Regions from separate parts of the Paenibacillus baimaensis genome, predicted to be linked through region 1. Evidence: riboswitches for the same ligand, from Rfam matches in the RefSeq annotation. Region 1 holds a riboswitch; each other region holds the start of a gene.
What was found. A riboswitch is a leader RNA that binds a small molecule or an ion and turns the genes downstream of it on or off. The one in region 1 is predicted to bind cyclic di-GMP.

Region 2: linked by a shared signal. The riboswitch ahead of OB236_RS12775 (PilZ domain-containing protein) and the one ahead of OB236_RS20850 (Spo0E family sporulation regulatory protein-aspartic acid phosphatase) in region 1 are both predicted to bind cyclic di-GMP.
Region 3: linked by a shared signal. The riboswitch ahead of OB236_RS17295 (transglutaminase domain-containing protein) and the one ahead of OB236_RS20850 (Spo0E family sporulation regulatory protein-aspartic acid phosphatase) in region 1 are both predicted to bind cyclic di-GMP.

What each region holds. Positions count from the first base shown of each region.
Region 1 is NZ_JAOQIO010000084.1:384,182-387,294, forward strand. It holds gene OB236_RS20840 (discoidin domain-containing protein) at 1-862, shown strand, start outside; gene OB236_RS20845 (sporulation protein YjcZ) at 988-1,107, opposite strand; cyclic di-GMP riboswitch class I at 1,362-1,448, shown strand; gene OB236_RS20850 (Spo0E family sporulation regulatory protein-aspartic acid phosphatase) at 1,484-1,672, shown strand; gene OB236_RS20855 (hypothetical protein) at 1,756-2,169, opposite strand; gene OB236_RS20860 (voltage-gated chloride channel family protein) at 2,363-3,113, shown strand, end outside.
Region 2 is NZ_JAOQIO010000036.1:140,009-143,121, reverse strand. It holds gene tadA (tRNA adenosine(34) deaminase TadA) at 1-260, opposite strand, end outside; gene OB236_RS12780 (thiol-disulfide oxidoreductase DCC family protein) at 396-839, opposite strand; cyclic di-GMP riboswitch class I at 1,013-1,106, shown strand; gene OB236_RS12775 (PilZ domain-containing protein) at 1,232-1,945, shown strand; gene ychF (redox-regulated ATPase YchF) at 2,080-3,113, shown strand, end outside.
Region 3 is NZ_JAOQIO010000069.1:94,582-97,694, reverse strand. It holds gene tenA (thiaminase II) at 1-162, opposite strand, end outside; gene OB236_RS17300 (acetylornithine deacetylase) at 190-1,464, opposite strand; cyclic di-GMP riboswitch class I at 1,658-1,741, shown strand; gene OB236_RS17295 (transglutaminase domain-containing protein) at 1,797-2,618, shown strand; gene srtB (class B sortase) at 2,629-3,113, opposite strand, start outside.

The DNA of each region.
Region 1 (3,113 bases):
ATATAGAATTAATATAAGTGCCAATAATGGATCAACTACCTACAATGTGAATCTTGATATTCACGAATTGGAAATGATGGAGAGGGCGGTTCCCTCCATACCGGCAATAACAAATTTGGTAGCTGCAGCAGGAGATGCCCAGGTTATTCTGACTTGGTCTTCCGTAACTGGAGCTACCGGCTACAACATCAAACGTTCCACAACTACAAGTGGCCCATATACCACGGTTGCCAGCAACGTTTACGGTTCGCCTTATACAGACACCACAGTCATAAACGGAACTAAGTATTATTATGTAATTACAGCTTTAAGTGCAGGTGGAGAAAGCGCCAACTCCAACGAAGCCTCAGCTACACCTATGGGTACAAGTAGAGTCATCCTTACTACAACCATGACGAATGGAGATACGTTTGAATACAATATTTCCAAAACGGAATTAACTGCTTTCCTCAATTGGTACGATACCAAAGCAGCAGGTACAGGTCCGGCCAAATATACTTTCGTTAATCAGCACCTAAAAGGTTCTTTTTCAGTTCGTAAAAACAATCTGATTTTCGACAAGATTTTAAAATTTAATTACGATGAATACAGCATCAGCGGCAGTGGAATACCTGCTGAAGTAGCTGAAATTACCATAGGAACTGCTTTAAGTATTACTTTAACAGACGGCAAGGTAGAAGAGTTTATCCTATCTGCAGCTGACTATAATGCTTTCGTTGCTTGGTATGATGCTAAATCCGCTGGTATAGGTCCATCGCGCTACACATTTGAAAATCCATTGAAAAAAGGTCCGTTCTCAGCGAGACATGAAGTCGTGATATTTGATAAGATTTCTTCCTATGATTCCGAAGATTTTAACTAATGGTTTTGTCTTACACATGATAATTTGAAATTTAATTGAGTGCAGTCCCAGTTCAGTGTCCAGACACCGAAATGGTAGTCAGTAACCACCTCCCGAGTTGATTGGGAGGTGGTTAGATCACTACTTTAAAATGTTCTTAAAATAATAACAAGCAGAATATAGAGAACAAGAATCACGGCTGTAGTAGTTCCAAGACCATAACCTGCACAACTTGCACAGCTTCCGCCAACTCCGAGTGCACCCATGTTTATCCCTCCTCGCGCCTTGTATAGTGCATCTTATGAATGTTAGCGGATACGTGATTGGACAGATGCAAAAATGGGTAATTGTCATTGAAAAGAGCAAGTTCCCCCCCAATATTAAATATCTCCATATAAAGGGGGCAGAATAATAATAAATGACAAAAAATTCAATAAAAACGAAAATAATGTCGAAGATTTAGTGCTTTAATTCTATAAAAAATAGCGATATTTGTAGTATAATAGAATCGCATACGCAATATCGAAAAAGGCAAAGCCATTGAAAAATGGGGACGCAAAACTATTAGGGGCTAAAGTCAATGCGACTATGCCAGCCAGTTACCGAAATACTCTCTTTTTTAAAATCAAAGGAGGAATGTGTATGGAGCTTACTAAAAGTAGACAGCTTCAAAAAGTAAGATTGGTTTTGCTTGTTGCAGAGATTGAAGCCTTAAAAAATTGCATGGTCAATGTGTACGATCAAACGGAAAGTTTACATGACCCTCTCTTGGTCCAACTTAGTGTAATGCTTGATCGAAAATTGAATAAATTTATTAAATATCAAAATTAAATACTTATAAATGTTAGAGCTGTAGACATACAGCTCTTTTTTTGATGCCATTTAACGAGCATATGCTAAGGGCCTATGTGCCTTTATGGAGTTAGTTTTCTGATGATGGTTTGCAAAACAGGTATGATTTTATGGATAGCTTCTTTTTGTAATGCATAGCCGGAGTCATAACGATTTGAGTTCAGTACACCGGTGTTGGTATCAAAGCTATGGATCATTTCTTGAGTTCCGTTAGTTATATCTTGATAGGCCGACATAAGTTGTACGTGCTCGACTAAAAATAGATCAGGCACATTTAATGCTAAAATCTCATGTTGACAATGCACAAATGAAATTAACTCTTCCTTTAAATTCAGGATGCGTTTATCGGGATCCCATTTCTTATCAGGATGCTCATACAGCTCTTTGACAAACTTGCTTGCAGGCTGTATCGAAGCGTTAATCTTTACAATGATTTGAGCATAGTCGATGGGGTTTAGATCAGAAGTGTCATCCATTTTTCTTCCTCCTTTGAATAGTAATATTTTAACATCTACTCATATGGAATAAAAAGGTGATTGAGCACATCCTGCTAAAGTTTGATGGGGATTCGTCATATCAATTATGCCCTAAGTCGGATTAATTTCTTGCGCCTGTATGTCATGAGAGGTATTATTACGTGAAAGAGTGTTCGGGGAGTGGAAGAGGAATATGAACAACTGGCTGAAAAAATGGGGAGATCGGACTTTCTCTGGTAGTCGGAGGTTTCAGCACTTGGCTTTCATCAAGTATGTACTGTGGTGGTTGGTGCTGGCGAGTTTAGTAGGCGTCATGACCGGCTCGGCCTCGGCGCTATTTCTGTTAAGTCTGGATTCGGCTACAAGTTTACGATACGAACATCCGTGGCTGTTATATTTACTGCCCCTTGGTGGTGCTTTGGTCAGCTGGATGTATCATGCCTATGGCAGCAGCAGTATAAAAGGCAATAATCTGATTTTGGAGCAAATTCATGATGGACGTGAAACCATACCATTGCGTATGGCTCCTTTTGTGCTGATCGGCACGGTGTTGACGCATTTATTCGGCGGCTCGGCAGGGCGTGAGGGGACGGCGGTTCAAATGGGTGGCAGCTTGTCCGAGTATCTGGGCAAGCTGCTGCGTATTCATCCGGACGATCGTAAAATTCTGCTAATGTGCGGTATCAGCGCAGGCTTCGGATCGGTGTTCGGAACCCCGCTTGCAGGGGCTGTCTTTGGTATGGAGGTGTTAATCATCGGTCTGATCAGCTATGAGGCCTTACTTCCGTGCCTGATTGCAAGTTTGGTTGGACATGCGGTGACGTTAGGATGGGGAGTGATGCACGCTCATTATTCGATGGGGCAAGTGCCGCCGCTCAGTGCGGTCGTTCTGCTGAAGGTTGCGGCCGCGGCGATCCTATTTGGCTTGACAAGCCGGCTGTTCA
Region 2 (3,113 bases), on a different contig from region 1:
GCACACATGGGGCAAGGCTCCAGGGTGACGTAGAGCTTACAATCAAGCAAGCGCCAAGCTTGCAAATACTCACTGGCCTGCTTGATCGCAATCAGTTCTGCGTGAGCGAGCGGGTCCAGCGTGGATTCTCTTAGATTATAGCCGCGGCCAATAATCTGATTTTGCCATACAACAACAGCCCCGATAGGCACCTCGAGCAGCTCTTCAGCCTTGCGTGCTTCTTCAATTGCGGCCTGCATATATTCAATGTGCTCTTGCACAGGAAACACCTCTTCTAGCAGTTGGGATGTGAATAAACAGGGAACAAATATTCGGTTGTGAACATGCTGTGGATAAAGCTGTGGATAACCCGGTGGTTATGCACAAATCACTTGAAATCGCTGTGGAAAATGCCATTATCCGATAAACTTGCTGCGAATCTCTGCACTGGGAATCATGCAGCTGTCGTACTTGCCGAACCAGCGATACCTGCGCTTGGCAATGAATCGGTAGACAGCGTCTCTAATCGGTTTAGGTATGGCTGTGAACACGGTGAGCAGACGCCAGGCACCCCCTAATCGTTTGCAAATTTGCAAAACTGCCGAAGAATGGGTGTAGACAGAACGTCCTTCACAGAGTATAACCGAATCCAGTGAATCGTTCTCATTCTTCAATATACCGGAGGCTAGCAGTTGTATGGCGTAATCGGATTGAAGTGGAGCAAATCGGAACGTATCGTGCTGATCATGACGTAGAATGAATTGTACCCATCCATTACAAAATCGGCAAACGCCATCAAACAAGACAATTGAATGCGTTTCCAGTGATTGTTCGGGTTTTGGATCATTTTGAGCTGTCATGGCATCACCTTCCCCTTAATTTGGAGCATTATATCACATTTTCATCAAATACAAATGAATTTATTGTAAATTCCATGAAAAAAGCTTGCAGAGATAAAATCGAGAACGTATAATAACAGCATCACCTCATATAGGTATTATGTCCTAAAATGCTGTGATTTTCATCACCAAATGATACCCGTAGGCAAACTTGCTGAAAAGCAAGGACGCAAAGCTCAGGGTCTAAGGTTTCTTGCATGAAGAGACTATGACAGCCTAGCCGCCGATGAAGCTTCACTAGCGGTGTGCAACGGCTGTTTTCCAGACTTGATGTCGGAGAGCGGCCTTTATTATTATATCGGCATGAATCAGGATTGAATTACAGAGATATCAATGTGAGGAGTGGGATGACGATGCTATCCAGATCTGTAACCTCAGGCATAAGTTACGAATACACGGATGAGATATTCAAAAACCCGTCCACTGTCTTGATTCATAGCCGTACTGTTGTGGAGAAAAATGATTTTGTGTCCACAGGTCTGTTATCGTATGCAGAAGGTGACATTTTGGAAATTGAAATTCCTGAATACAAGGTTTTTGAGCTGGGAGATTCGGTGAAACTGACCGTATATTCAGCGGGAGGTATTTTTACATTCCAATCGACTGTGGTGGCCAAGGATGAAGGCTCGCTAATCGTGATTAACCCACCGCAAAATCGGCAGCGGTTTATAGAAAAGCGCAGCAATCCCCGGATTGAGGTCAGTGAAAAGGGCACAATCCATAAGCTGATCCGTCTGGATACGAATGAAAAGCAACCGTTAAGCAAGGCTGTTGGGCTGACCGTTCAAAATATAAGTGTGAGTGGACTTGGATTTACTGTCCGGGACGAGTTCGATCTTGGGCACGATTCAGTCGTAGATGCCGAATTGGATCTGGGCTTTTCATTTCCTTGCGTATGCGAGGTCATCAGACGTGAAAAGATCGAGGGCGGTTATTATTACGGGGCCCAATACGTGCAGCTGGCTTCAGACAAAGCCAATTCATTAAGAGCTTATGTATTGAAAAAACAGGTGGAAGCGCACTTTAGCAAAAAGAATTTGGAAATGATAAAGCGTACATTCAAGTAAATCAATAACGGCATAAGCTTGGTTGACTCCGCCCCTCAGGCGGATTTTTTTGCATAGTGACAATAGTTCTTTAAATGCGATATAATAACTATTTAGGGATACGGAAAACATTTAATTAAGGAGTTGTCCTATACATGGCTTTAAAAGCTGGAATCGTGGGTCTGCCGAACGTAGGAAAATCCACTTTATTTAATGCGATAACACAGGCAGGCGCCGAAATGGCGAACTACCCTTTTTGTACAATTGACCCAAATGTCGGTGTGGTAGAGGTTCCTGATGAGCGTCTGGTTAAGCTGACGGAAATTGTCATACCTAAGAGCGTAGTGCCTACAGCTTTTGAATTTGTCGATATTGCCGGTCTGGTTAAGGGCGCGAGCAAGGGAGAAGGACTTGGCAACAAGTTTCTGGCTCATATCCGTGAGGTGGATGCGATTGTTCACGTAGTGCGCTGCTTCGAGGATGAGAACATTACACACGTATCCGGCGGCATCAATCCGGTTAGCGATATTGAGACGATTAATTTGGAGCTTGTATTGGCGGATATTGAATCGGTTGAAAAACGGATCGAGCGTTCGCGTAAAAATATTAAGGGCGGCGACAAAAAGTATGCAGCTGAGGTCGAATGCCTGGAGCGTGTGAAGGAAGCCTTGTATAACGACCAGCCTGCGCGCAGTGTGGAATTAAGCGCTGATGAGAAGCTGCTGATTCGCGATCTGCATTTATTGACAATGAAGCCGATGCTGTATGCAGCCAATGTAAGTGAGGATGAAGTGGCTACTGCTGATGATAACCCTTATGTGCAAAAGGTTCGCGAGTTCGCCGCGGCTGAAGGTGCGGAAGTTGTGCCGATCAGTGCCAAGGTAGAATCGGAAATTGCGGAGCTGGAAGGCGAGGATAAGGCGATGTTCCTGGAAGAACTCGGTTTGCAGGAATCGGGCTTGAACCGTCTGATTAAAGCCGCTTATCGACTGCTCGGTTTATATACGTATTTTACAGCTGGCGTACAAGAGGTTCGTGCATGGACGATTGTCGAGGGGACCAAAGCACCGCAAGCGGCGGGTGTGATTCATACCGATTTTGAACGTGGCTTTATTCGAGCTGAGGTTGTTGCCTATCAGGATCTGGTCAATGCCGGCTCGATGAATGGCGCCAAGGAAAAAGGCCAGGT
Region 3 (3,113 bases), on a different contig from region 1:
TAGCTTCGCATAATCAATTAAATACAAATAGTCCTGAACCATATAGAAGCGAAACTTCTCGATGGGGAGCGTTCCCTGCCCAAGCTCCTGTACAAAAGGATGAGTATGATTTTGGCGCCAGACATGCTGGAGCTTTTCATATAAGTAGGTTGAAAATGTCATCGACAGCTTCCTCTTTTCTTTAAAGGGTTATTTCTTCGTATGTCCCCATTCGTATATAAATTGAAGCATCACTTTGGTGAAATCTACTACCTGCTGGATCGATACCTGCTCGTTGACGGAGTGGGCATTGCCCAAATCGCCCGGTCCATAAATAGCTGCGGGAATACCAGCATCCCCAAACCAGCCCCCATCGGTGACAGTCGGTGATACATCAACAATAGGCTGGCTGTTCAAAATACGCTCGTGAGCCCCTATTAACGCACGAACAGCGGCATGCTGCGGGTCCACCTCCAATGAAGGGAAGATTTCGCCGCGATCTTCAATCATCGACGACCCGCCCCATGTAAACTCAGGGGGATTGTCTCTAAGCCATACATCTCCAGCAGCCACCAGTCTGATATGCTCCTCGATTTCTTTGGCTACTTGTTCATGGGTCTCATTCGGATAAAAATGTACGGTGATCCATAATCGGCATTCATCGGCAATGAACGCGGCATGTCGACCGCCTTCAATGACGGCAGGATTGATCGTACTTGCTCCTGGTGGACAATCCGGATAACTTTTAATTACGGACCAGTGACGCTCCAAATCCTGCAGCCCTTGAATCAACTTCACCATTTTCTCAATAGCGCTTGCGCCGAATAGCTTGCCTCCGGCATGGATCATGCTCCTTCTCGTCGCGTCGTGAAAGGTTTGCTTGCTCTTCACCGTGATCCAGCCTGTAATGACGCCGCCCTGCCCTTGAATATGCAAATCACTCGTATCGACAACAACGGCAAAATCCGCGCTGTACCCGCGTTTGCAGCATTCAAGCGTTCCCGCTTCGCCTATTTCTTCTCCAATCACGGATTGGAACGTAAGGTCACCGGGCAGCCGGATACCTGCTTCATGAAGCAGCTGAGTAGCAAACAGCGCCCCGGCAAGCCCCGCCTTCATATCCGCGGCACCTCGGCCAATGATCGCACCGTCCCTGACAATCGGGGTGAAGGGTGTCGTTTCCCAAGCTTCGTCTGGACTCACCTCAGCCACGTCCATATGACCATTAATAATCAAGCTTTTATACGTATCTGATGCACTGCCTTTTAACACACCAACGACATTCGGATCTCCAGGGTATACGTCCCATTTGTCAATAACAAAGCCCTTATCCTGCAAAAATGCAGCGACAAACTGCTGTGCCTCCTCCGTATTGCGAGCGGGTGGCGCCGGTGTTTGAAACCGGATCAAACGCTCGACCAGATCGATGAGCTCCACCTGTCGCTGGTCTACTTGTTGAAGCAATGCTTCCAGATTTATCTTCACTATCTTAGCCCCCTTCCGTTACATAAAAAGACGCCTCTCCTGAAGAAGAAGCCCTGCTCATAATGATCAAATAGTAGCATACCTGCACGGGTTTACTCAATCGAGTCTTTCGATTCATACCATGTAGCCTTCATGGCTAATACAGGTTGAACTTCATAGTACCCTGTGGTATGATAGGCTCAAATCTAATAACTTTTGAAAAGGGCAAACCTGTCGAAAGGCAGGGACGCAAAGCCACGAGTCTAAAGCATTTTGCTATGATCGTCGGGTCGCCAAGAGGCAACAGTACATTGTACCCTCTTTTGGCTTAATGACAAGGGAGGTTTTTTGCTATGTATTCCAAATTAAAGATTTTCGTTACCTTACTCACCGTTATGCTTTTTCTTATCTCTTCGTTGGTACAAGCAGAAACTGCAAGCGCCAGCGCGCCACTGCAAGCTAGTAATTTAACAGAGCTGGAATTAACAATTCAAGCTGAGCTTGCTAAAAAATCAGATTCCATTACAATCACCTACACAGCTAAAGATACAGAAGATTCGAAAAGTTACGTTCAAGCAATTAAAAATACTATAGACCTTGCACAACGGAATCTTGAGGAAGAACTTTACTGGAATATGAAAGACCTGTCTATGAATATGAAGGGAAGCATCGGTAATATTACGATTACTCTAACGCCACAATATCTTACGTCAGTAGAACAAGACCAATACGTAGACAATGAGGTTGACCGTATTCTGAAGGAAATTCTGACACCAAACATGAACAATCTTGAAAAAGAAGCTGCCATTCACGACTATGTCGTCTCCAATACCTCTTATGAAAATTTAGACGACATTGGTCATACGGCTTACTCAGCACTCTTCAACAAAAAGGCCGTGTGCCAAGGCTATGCGATCCTAACGAATAAGCTTCTCAATAAAGCAGGAATCACAAGTCGGCTCGTGGTTGGTTACATAAATGATGATCCTGCGCAAACGCACATGTGGAATGCAGTAAACATAGATAGCAACTGGTATATGCTTGATACCGTCTTTGACGACCCTACACCTGATAATCCAGGTGTTCAATCTACTAAATATTTTAATGTAACAAATGAAGCTCTTCTGAAAACGGGTCATACTTGGGTGGAAAGCGATTATCCGATTGCAAAATAAGATATGATTGTTAAGAAAAAGGGACCCTCGGCCCCTTTTTTACTGCATGTATGACTAAACGAGTATCATCTGTCTCATTGCTGCATGTTACCAATGTAAGAATTTGATCATCCTTTTGCAGATTCACAGCCGCCTGATACATAGATTTTTTTCGATATTGGTCTAAATCAAGAAGAAACGCATCGTCGTTTTCATATGAAATATCGACAGTATCTTTTCTAGCGTCAATGGTATAAACGGAAAATATTTCCCAATCGCTCATTTTCCCTTGTATTCCCCAATTAATATTGCGGTGCTCCGCAAAAAAATCTTTGTTTTTATAATTACCAAGGCTTCCGAACATGGAGCCATCTATCATATTATGTCCATAAATGACAAGATTACGTTGTTCTTGATTCGTGTCCAGACGGTAATCCATAAACACACTGCCATAAATGGACTTTTTACCTGATGCGTCTCTGTTTAAGTAATAATCATTGTCTTTATGCTGTAGGA